DNA from 3 places in the Arthrobacter sp. 01L42 genome. Region 2 is predicted to be linked to each of the others. Evidence: riboswitches for the same ligand, from Rfam matches in the RefSeq annotation. Region 2 holds a riboswitch; each other region holds the start of a gene.

Region 1 (3,265 bases), on a different contig from region 2:
CGCGCGCTTTCGGGCACGGACTGAGGACGCTCCGGCATCTTGGGGGTACGCCGGATCGCCCCGAAATGGGTTACTTAGCGAAGGGTGTACTGCGAAGACGCGCCAAAAGCGGAAACTGCATGCTGTCCGGGCTCGCTAGAGATTGAGCCTGCGGAACGTGATCCAATCCGGGCGCCGGCAAGGGCGGCACGTGATGTGGATTCCAGCGGGCTCGACAGAGCCTCGCCGGTGCGCATGCGCGCAGAATTGTGGCGTGAAGACACGAAAGTAGCCTCTCCCAATGCCTACGAGGTGAGCTGTCGGATTCGGATGGGAGTCACCCGGCCGCGCTGCTTCCTGGGAAGCTTTACGACTTAACCCCAAGGCCTTCTTTCGAAGGCCAAAATTGGTTCCCCCGCCCCTGCCAGACGATGTAATGCGAACGGACCTTGAGCGGTGGCAGAGCTAGGCAATCCACTCAAGAGCGCCAACTTCGGAAAAGTTGGCGTGCTTCAAACCCTACAGCAGTCCGGATCCAATGTCACATTCAGATCACGGCGTGTCACAGGAAGTTGAGAGCAGCCCATCGGCTTTTTAGAGCCAACCGAGCGGATCAACGACATCGCCGTTGACCATCACTTCAAAGTGGAGGTGGCAGCCCGTGGAGGCGCCGGTGGTTCCGCTCATGGCGACGACGTCACCGCGGGAAACCTTCTGGCCGACCTTGACCGAGGCCGAGGACAGGTGGTTGTACGTGGTCTCCAGGCCGTTGCCGTGATCGATGACCACGCGGTTCCCCCCGCCGAAGGGATGCCAGCCGTTGAAGGTCACGGTGCCGCTGGCGGCCGCGTGGACCGCCGTGCCGCACTGGGCGGCGAAATCCTGGCCGCGGTGGAACTCCCCCGCGCCCCCGGTAATGGGGCTGACACGGTAGCCGAAGGGCGAGGCCGTGACCAGCTGGTCGAGCGGCGCACCCAGGGTGCCGGCCGATGCCGCGCGGGTGATGGTGCCCACAGACTGGGCGCTCAGCAGCTGCTTGAGTTTCCCGTCCGGATCGCCCTTCGTGGTGACGGCCGTGCGGTTGAAGTCGACTTTGGCGGCGGCGGCAGCGGTGACATCCGGCTGCACGGCAGCGGAGAGTGCGCCGGACCCGCCCGGATTCGAAGCCATCACCGGGCTCGTGACGGGGACCGTCACGGTCAGAACCAGACCAGTTGCGGCCAGGGCGATCCCGGCCTTCTGCCCGACCCCGCTGGCCGCGGCAAAGTCCGTGACCTGGCGGAACGGACTGCGACGGCGACGGCGTTCATCCCGGTGCACGTCCCGCGGGCGTTCGGCCGTGTGTGCGACGACGGGACGCGGCTCCGGAGCGGGACCGGTCGCGCGGCGACGGCCCCTGGAGGTCTGGGTGGTCAAGAACGGTTCCTCTCTGGATGGCCTGCGAAGTTAGCTGTCGGATTCGGGTCAGAGAGATCAAAGACCCGGTCCGCCGTTGCAAGCAGCCACGCACAGATGCATCCCCAGGGGATCCTTCGGTGGAAGCTGCTTGCCGCTGACGGACTTCACCCCAAGGCTGCCGAAGTAGCAGCCGAAAGTGGTTCCCCCGCCCCTGCCAGGAGGTAGTTCTGCGACTGATCCGCTGGCAGGGCTCGGCTTCGGATCAGGTAACGCTTTGGTATCGGTACTGGGCACTAACTATAGGCGATTAAGCCGCCCGGTAATAAATCCGTAACCGCAATTGTGGACAACTCATGGGTCGTCCCATGACCGGCGCGTAGTGGCTGGTCAGGCGACTGTTACAAAGACGTGCGCGGCAACCTCGGGCGGCAGTTCCAGGGCACCTTCGATATCGGGGACGCGGACCGAGATGTACTCCCCCACCCGCTCCAGCGAGACAAGCGCGCCAGGCCTGATTCCGCCCTCGTCGAGCTGGGCCAGAAGCTCCGGCTCCACCTGGATCGGCTCCGCGAGCCGGTTGACCGTAACCCGGGAAGTTACCCCGTAGCCGGCCATGGCCTCCAGCAGGTTCACAGGCCTGTCCACGGGGGCGCCATTGGGCACACCGCCAAGATCCGCAAGCCCCGGAATAGGGTTTCCGTAGGGCGAGACCGTCGGGTGGTTGAGCATCTCGAAGATTCTTCGCTCGACGCGTTCGCTCATGACATGTTCCCAGCGGCACGCTTCCTCGTGGACGTAGGCCCAGTCGAGCCCGATCACGTCCGCGAGGAGGCGTTCGGCCAGACGGTGCTTGCGCATGACACCGATTGCACGTTTCCGTCCGGTTTCCGTCAGTTCAAGGTGCCGGTCGCCGGAAACAACCACCAGCCCGTCGCGCTCCATCCGGCCGATCGTCTGGGACACAGTGGGGCCGGAGTGGCGGAGCCGTTCGGCGATGCGGGCGCGGAGGGCAACGATGTTTTCTTCTTCAAGTTCCAGAATGGTCCGAAGATACATCTCCGTGGTATCGATCAGATCCGTCATTCAGCTCAGCTCCTCGAGCGCAGTCCTAGCGTCATTCCCACCGTACCGCGTGCGGGCTGCATGCAGGATGCGCCCAGGCGGGAACCGCCGTACGTTCGCATGCCAGCCTAGCCTATTTTGAATTACTCCGGATAATCTTTCGATCGACCTGGAGCTATTGTCCCAGGCCCAGCCGGCCGGCCGTCCCCGGCGTCTCAATGACCGGACTATGACAGGCCTTTTTCCGTATCGCCGGGAGCTGTCAGGCAAAATAAAACAGGCAGAATGAAACAGGCAGAATGAAAAGGGGTGTCCGTGGTAGCCATCCCTGCCCGCCACCTCCCAGCCACGCTACGAACCAGCCGAAAATTGGAGCCACTGTGAGCGACACCAGCATCACGATCCCCGCCAACCTCCTGCCCAAGGACGGACGGTTCGGCGCCGGCCCGTCCAAAGTCCGGCCGGAACAGATGGACGCCCTGGCCGCGGCATCGTCGAAGCTGCTGGGGACCTCGCACCGCCAAGCACCCGTGAAGAACCTGGTCGGCTCGGTGCGCAGCGGCCTCAGCGAATTCTTCCGGGCACCGGAAGGCTATGAAGTCGTGCTGGGCGTCGGCGGATCTACCGCGTTCTGGGACATTTCCAGCTTCGGGCTCGTGGAGAACAAAGCGCAGCACCTGTCCTTCGGCGAGTTCGGCTCGAAGTTCGCCTCTGCCACCAACAAGGCGCCGTTCCTTGCCGAGTCCTCCATCATCAAGGCCGAACCCGGCACCCGCCCCACCGCCCGGGCGGAGGCCGGCGTCGACGTCTATGCGTGGCCGCAGAA
Region 2 (3,265 bases):
AGAATGACCCTCCGAAATTTCGCCGCCGGCTCGGCTTTGGCCCAGGCATTTAGACATTCGGACTGTCAGGCCTTCGGACCCCCCGGATCGCCCTGCCCAACGGCGCTGCCGGAATTTCCGGACTTGCCGCCGGCATTTGCCGGGACCGCGAAAGTCCTCGCCGCCCGTGACCCGGCGACGGCGCCCGCGGCTATGGTGACCAGCGCTCCCACCAGCAGGGCCGCGGCCTCGCCCGGGAGCAGGACCTGAAGCTGCGTGCCGATGCTCGCCGCAGCCACCGGTACGCCAAGCTGGGCCGCCGACAACACCCCGAGCGACAGCGGGAGTCCCAGGAAAGCCAGGTCGGCGTGGGCCAGCAGGGCCCCGGCCCCCAGCAACAGGCCGAGGGCCATCATGTCCGGGTGCCCGGCCAGGTCCCTTAGCGTCAGCGATGCACCCAGCCACACGAAGAAGAGCGGACCCAGGAAGCCGTCGCTGAGCGCGAACAGTTGCCGGGCCAGCCGCCGCGGTTCGCCGACCGCAGCCATCACCAGGCCGAAAGAAAAGCCCGCCATCATCACAGACACATTGCTCCACGTCGCGACACCGGCCAGGGTGAAGAGCACGGCCAGCTGGATCCGTAGCTCCAGGGCAAACTTGCGGCTTTCCGAGAGCCGGTGCACGCGCCGACGGATTCCCTGGCGCTCCAGCCAGCGCAAGCCGACAAAGAGCACTACCGCGCACCCGGTCACCGCGAGGACACCCAGCGCCGCCTGGACTGCGTGGGGCGGATCCACCAGGAGCGGCAACGCCACAATGCAGGCTGTGTCGGCTATTGCCACCTGCGCTGTCATAGCGACGACATCTGGCCCGCCGAGGCGCAGGGAATCGACGATTGGAAGCACCAGGGCGGCCGACGAGGAGGCCAGCAGCACGACGTAGAGGGGAGCATGTCCAGTCCCGAACAGCAGTCCGATGCCGGTTCCGATCACCACCGCTGCCGCTGCGGCCACCATCGCCCGGCGGGAGCCTTTGCCGAGGGCGCCACGGATGTGCGGATCCCGCACGGGAACGTGGGTGCCTGCCACGAACATCATCAGCGCAAACCCGATATTGGCCAGCAGGGTGAACGTCGGGTCCGCGGGGTCCACCAGGGCCAGGCCTGAGCGCCCGATCGCGATGCCGGCCAGCAGCTCACCCAGCATGACAGGCAAGTGCCAGCGCGCCGGCAGGGCCAGCAGGGGGCCAGCCAAGGCGATGACGGCGATCAGCGCCAGCGACAGGAAGGTCACGGTTCGCGGCGGCCGGCCGGCGCCGGGCCTGACCGCCGTTCCACCACCGCATAGGCCTTGCCGTCCAGGAAAGCCCAGTCGTTGACAACCATGTACCCGAGCGCGTCCACCCGGTCATTAAGGATGTGCTCGTCGAAACCCCCGTCGCGCGGTTCCGCGTCCCATGTGCTCACGTGGACGTCCCCGCCGTCGAGGATCAGCAGCTCGGTGTTGACGTCGAAATCCTCTTGGGGCTGAGTGCTCAACTGGCAGATGGCGACACAATGGCTGTTCATTTTCGGGCCTCCGCTTCCGGTGGTGCTGATGGCATCATCCTATGTTCGGAAACGGCGCCGCCCTATGGGCAAATTGCGGCCCGGCATCACGGCGCCGTTACCTTAATGTGACTTTCGGGTGCGGTTCGCGCTACGGTTGATGAGTGCCTGTTGTCTCCGATACGGGCGCTCCCCAGCCGATTGCCTAACTCTGCCGCGGCCCGGGGGTAACTCGCATCAACGTCCGGCAGAGACGGGGAAACCACTTTTGATCTGCTGATATGCAGGTCTTGGGGTGAAGCCGCACAGTGCCCGCAACGACGGGCCCGGGAGTGCGGCCGGGTGCCTCCCATCCGAATCCGACAGCTCACCTCGCAGGCATTGGGAGAGGCTACATTTTTCATGACTTCAGTCAATACTTTTGCGCGCCATGCCGCCGTCCTCGCCGCCGCATCCGGCCTGGTCCTGACCAGCGGAATGGCCGCCAACGCCGCCACCGCCCCCGTGCAGCGTGACTCTGCTCCGGCGTCGAACGTCGACGTCACCGGACAGGTCAGTGCCCCCGTCAGCGCCGATTCAAGCGTCAAGATCAGCTTCGAGCGCCCCGCAGTGGATTCTGTTGCCGCGCCGGTCATCGAACAGCCCGTCGCACCGGCTCCGGCTCCCGCTGCAGCCCCGGCGGCAGCGCCCAAGGCTCCGGCCAAGCCGGTCATCCAGGTGCAGGCCGCTCCGGCAGCAGCTCCGGCAGCAGCGCCGGCCGCGGCGCCCGCGGGCGGACGCAACGCCATCATGCTCTCGGCCGCCTACAGCCAGGTGGGCATCACCCAGGACTGCACCGCCATGGTGGAAAAGGCCCTTGGCGCCGCGGGTAAGCCCGTTGGCGACATCGGTCCCCGCGCGTTCCTTGGCCTTGGAACCGTTGTGGCGACGCCGCAGCCCGGTGACATGGTGGTCCAGTCCGGCCACGTCGGCATCTACGCCGGCAACGGCCAGGTGGTCAGTGGCGGCATGAACGGCAAGAACCAGACCATGGTCCACCCGCTGTCCTGGCTCACCGCGACCGGCGGCGTGACGTTCGTCCGCGCCTAAGCCGCACGGCCCCGACCCGGGGCCAGACAGTCCGGAAAGACCGGCGCTCGAGTTCCCTTGGGGGCAACTCGACCGCCGGTCTTTCCTGTCTCCGCATTCGGGAGTCCGGGATCCCGATGGCAGATCTTTCCCCGGCGGATGGACCTCAGGGATTCCCGCTGCCCATGAGCGGAAGCGTCAACTTCATGACGGTTCCCTCGTCGCCCGTCGCGGCCACCTCGACGGTGCCCCCGGCCGCGACGGCAATCTCCCGGACCAGGGCCAGGCCGATGCCAAAGCTCCGCTGTCCCTGTGAGGTGCCGGTGCCGGCCGTCCGCACGAACCGGTCAAAGATCCGGGCCTGATCGACGCCGGTGATTCCGGTCCCGGAGTCCGCCACCGTGATCACGGCGCGCTTCTGCTCGATTGAGGTCGTGATGGACACGCGGCCGCCCGGAGGCGTGTGGGCCAGCGCGTTGTCCGCCAGGGCCAGCACGGCACGCCGCAGCGCATTCTTCTCGATCCGGGCCAGCGGCCGGGCAGCGGCGGAGAATTCCAGACGCACCTGGCGCTGCTCTGCCACCTGCTGGAGGCTGCCGGCGACGCTGGCGGCAGCGTCGGCGAGGTCGGCAGGGGGCGCGGAACGGTCCGGGGCCTCCGCGGTTGCCGCGA
Region 3 (3,265 bases), on a different contig from region 2:
GAGGTTGCCACCAAGGTCTCCCGTCTCCCGCTGGACGCCGGCGAGGTGGCGCTCGGGGTCCGCGTCCCGACGTCGGCGGCCCATCCCGGAACGGAAGTGGGCAGCGTGGGCTACGCGCTGAACAAGATGCTGGACAACGTCTCCAACGCTCTCGAGGCGCGGCAGGAGAGCGAGATGAAGGTCCGGCAGTTCGTCGCCGACGCCTCGCACGAACTCCGCACCCCGCTGACGGCCATTCGCGGCTACACGGAGCTGATGCGGATGACCGAGCATTTCACCCCCGACGGCGAGAGGTCCCTCGCCCGTGTGCAAAGCCAGTCCGAGCGGATGACCACGCTCGTGGAGGACCTGCTGCTGCTGGCGCGCCTGGACGAGGGACAGCCGCTCAAAATCTCCGACGTCGACCTCACCCAGCTGGCCATCGAGACGGTCAGCGATGAGAAAGTCATGGCCCCGGACCGCATCTGGCAGCTGGAACTTCCGGACGAGCCCGTGGTGGTGCGCGGTGATGCGACCCAGCTTCACCAGGTCCTCGCCAACCTGCTGTCCAATGCGCGCAAGCACACGGAACCCGGGACCAAGGTGGTCACGGGCGTTATGCGCTCGGCTGACGGCAGTGCCGTGGTCACCGTGACAGACAATGGCAGCGGCATCGCCCCGGAATTTATCGGCCGGGTCTTCGCCCGCTTCACCCGGGCCGACGCCTCGCGCACCAATCCGGCGTCGAACCCCGCAGCCGTCCCCGCCGATTCTGCCGTCGCGACGGCGAGGGTCGGGTCCGGGGCTCCCGCACGCTCGTCCTCCGGCGCCGTTTCCGGCAGCCGCGGAGGTCACGGCACGGCGACCGCCGCGCCGACGTCCGAGGGCACCAGCGGGTTGGGCCTGTCCATTGTCCAGTCGATCGTGGAGGCCCACGGAGGAACAGTCGAGGTCACGTCCCGGCCGGGCCGCACGGAGTTCGCCGTGCGGCTGCCCGCCTCGCCGCCGCCGGCGTAACCGGAACGGCCGCCGTCGGCGCAAACGGCCCGGACGGTCGACCGGCGAGCCCGGCGCAACCCGACACCCCGGCACTGTGACTCCTGTTACCAAAATGTGACTTAAGCAGCCGGGTCCTGTAGCGTCGTTAGCGTGCGCCGCCATCGGTGCCGCATATCCGGACGGACGCCAAACTCTGCCGCTTCCCGGATTCCGCTGGACCAGGCAGAGGCGGGGGACCCAGAGTTCCCGGGCAATCTGCTTTCATGCGCCCTCGGGGTGAAGCCGACACGTGATGTTCCGTGCGGCCGGATGACCTCATCCGAACCCGACAGCTAACTCCGCCGGCGTTGAGAGGCCACCATGACTGAATTCCAGGTACAAACACGCCCTGACGGCGGTTCGCATTCCCGCTCAGTTGGCGCCGCCAAGTCGCGCCACCGCGCCGAACCGGTCAAGCAGGCATCCGCCCTGTCGCGGTTCGCCGCCGGGCTCGGTGTAACCGGCCGCCGTGCCGCCGTCGTCACCGCCGCGTGCGCGCTGCTGCTGGGTGGCGGCGCCGCGAGCCAGGCGGCAGAGCCGGGCGCCCACACGGCGAACGTTGCGAGCCAGACGGCCACGATGGCTGACCCGCTGGCCAAGCTCAACTTCGAGCGGGTCCAGGTGGCTGGGCCGACCGCTGCCACGGAAAAGAACGTGGCTCCCCAGATCTCGGAGGTTAAGGCAGCCGAAGCGCTGATCCACGCGCCCGCTGCTGCCGCACCGGCAGCCGCGGCAGCACCTGCTCCGGCCCCCGCGGCAGCCCCCGCACCTGCTCCGGCTCCCGCGGCGGCCCCCGCTCCGGCACCGGCAGCCGCTCCGGCACCGGCACCGGCAGCCGCGCCGGTCGCAGTCGACGACCCCGCCGGCGCGCAGGCCTACGCCGCGTCCCAGCTGGGAAGCTATGGCTGGGCACCCGGCCAGATGCAGTGCCTGCACAAGCTGTGGACCAAGGAATCCGACTGGAAGACCACCGCCACGAACGCCAGCAGCGGCGCCTACGGCGTGGTCCAGTCCCTGCCCGCCTCGAAGATGGCGAGCGCCGGCGCCGATTACATGACCAACTACCGGACCCAGATCAACTGGGGCCTGAACTACGTCAAGTCGCGCTACGGTTCCCCCTGCGGTGCCCTGAACTTCCACTACGCACACAACTGGTACTAAACCGGCACTAGCCGCCCCCCGCCCTGGAGGCCCCGGATCCGCATGGATCCGGGGCCTCTTTGCGTCTCCACGGCCGGACCGGCCCCGGCGGCCCGGACTTCCACAGCCCCCGCACAGCTTGACCCTAAAGCCCTCATATGGGCCGCCGGGAAAGTTGAGCCATGACATTCACAGACCAGGCCACAGGAACCCTGCCCCGCTCCACGGCGACGCCGGCCGGCCCGGCGGCCCCCGGGGCACCCTCGGGGCTTGCCCTGGCCGACGCACCCGTCCCGGGCCCGATCGCCGGGGCCCTGACCGTCCCCGGCGGCCGGCGCACGGCCATTGATACGCGCGCCAGCACGCCCCTGCTGGACGTCACCATCCCGGTCTTCAACGAGGAACGGGACCTCGAGGCCTGCCTGCGCCGGCTCCACGCGTACCTGCTCGGCGCCTTCCCGCATTCCTTCCGGATCACCGTGGCGGACAACGCCAGCACCGACGGAACGCTCAAGGCCGCGGAACGGGTAGCCCGCGAGCTGCGCGAAGTGACGGTGGTCCATATGGCAGAAAAGGGCCGCGGAAACGCACTCCGCAAGGTGTGGCTGGCCTCGCCGTCGCCGGTCCTGGCGTACATGGATGTGGATCTTTCCACTGATCTGGCGGCCCTCGGCCCGCTCCTTGCCCCGCTCATTTCCGGGCACTCCGACCTGGCGATCGGGACACGGCTGTCCCGCAACTCCCGCGTGGTCCGCGGACCCAAACGGGAATTCATCTCGCGCAGCTACAACTTCCTGCTCCAGGCCCTCATGGGCGCCCACTTCAGTGACGCGCAGTGCGGCTTCAAGGCGATCCGGGCGGACGTGGCCCGGCAACTGCTTCCCCACACGCTGGACAACGCCTGGTTCTTCGACACCGAGCTGCTGGTCCTGGCAGAAAAGTGCGGCCTGCGCGTCCACGAAGTCCCGGTGGACTGGACCGACGACCCGGATTCCAGCGTGGACATCGTCCAGACGGCCCTCGCGGACTTGCGCGGCATGGCACGGTTGAGCCGGGACCTGGTCTCGGGCCGGATCCCGGTTCCCGACCTGCGCGCGGCCCTGGCCCG

Evidence for each region. A riboswitch is a leader RNA that binds a small molecule or an ion and turns the genes downstream of it on or off. The one in region 2 is predicted to bind cyclic di-AMP.
Region 1: it holds a riboswitch for cyclic di-AMP, as region 2 does, so the genes downstream of both, AC1DN2_RS17010 (M23 family metallopeptidase) here and AC1DN2_RS08965 (hypothetical protein) in region 2, are expected to answer to the same signal.
Region 3: it holds a riboswitch for cyclic di-AMP, as region 2 does, so the genes downstream of both, AC1DN2_RS12955 (aggregation-promoting factor C-terminal-like domain-containing protein) here and AC1DN2_RS08965 (hypothetical protein) in region 2, are expected to answer to the same signal.

Annotation. Positions count from the first base shown of each region.
Region 1 is NZ_JBFTSL010000020.1:21,957-25,221, reverse strand. It holds cyclic di-AMP (ydaO/yuaA leader) riboswitch at 268-437, opposite strand; gene AC1DN2_RS17010 (M23 family metallopeptidase) at 574-1,395, opposite strand; cyclic di-AMP (ydaO/yuaA leader) riboswitch at 1,400-1,614, opposite strand; gene AC1DN2_RS17005 (iron-dependent transcriptional repressor DtxR) at 1,765-2,460, opposite strand; gene serC (phosphoserine transaminase) at 2,820-3,265, shown strand, end outside.
Region 2 is NZ_JBFTSL010000008.1:48,102-51,366, reverse strand. It holds gene AC1DN2_RS08980 (DNA alkylation repair protein) at 1-7, shown strand, start outside; gene AC1DN2_RS08975 (cation:proton antiporter) at 66-1,271, opposite strand; gene AC1DN2_RS08970 (hypothetical protein) at 1,268-1,516, opposite strand; cyclic di-AMP (ydaO/yuaA leader) riboswitch at 1,718-1,920, shown strand; gene AC1DN2_RS08965 (hypothetical protein) at 1,928-2,614, shown strand; gene AC1DN2_RS08960 (sensor histidine kinase) at 2,760-3,265, opposite strand, start outside.
Region 3 is NZ_JBFTSL010000013.1:84,648-87,912, forward strand. It holds gene AC1DN2_RS12950 (sensor histidine kinase) at 1-996, shown strand, start outside; cyclic di-AMP (ydaO/yuaA leader) riboswitch at 1,180-1,339, shown strand; gene AC1DN2_RS12955 (aggregation-promoting factor C-terminal-like domain-containing protein) at 1,339-2,178, shown strand; gene AC1DN2_RS12960 (bifunctional glycosyltransferase family 2/GtrA family protein) at 2,340-3,265, shown strand, end outside.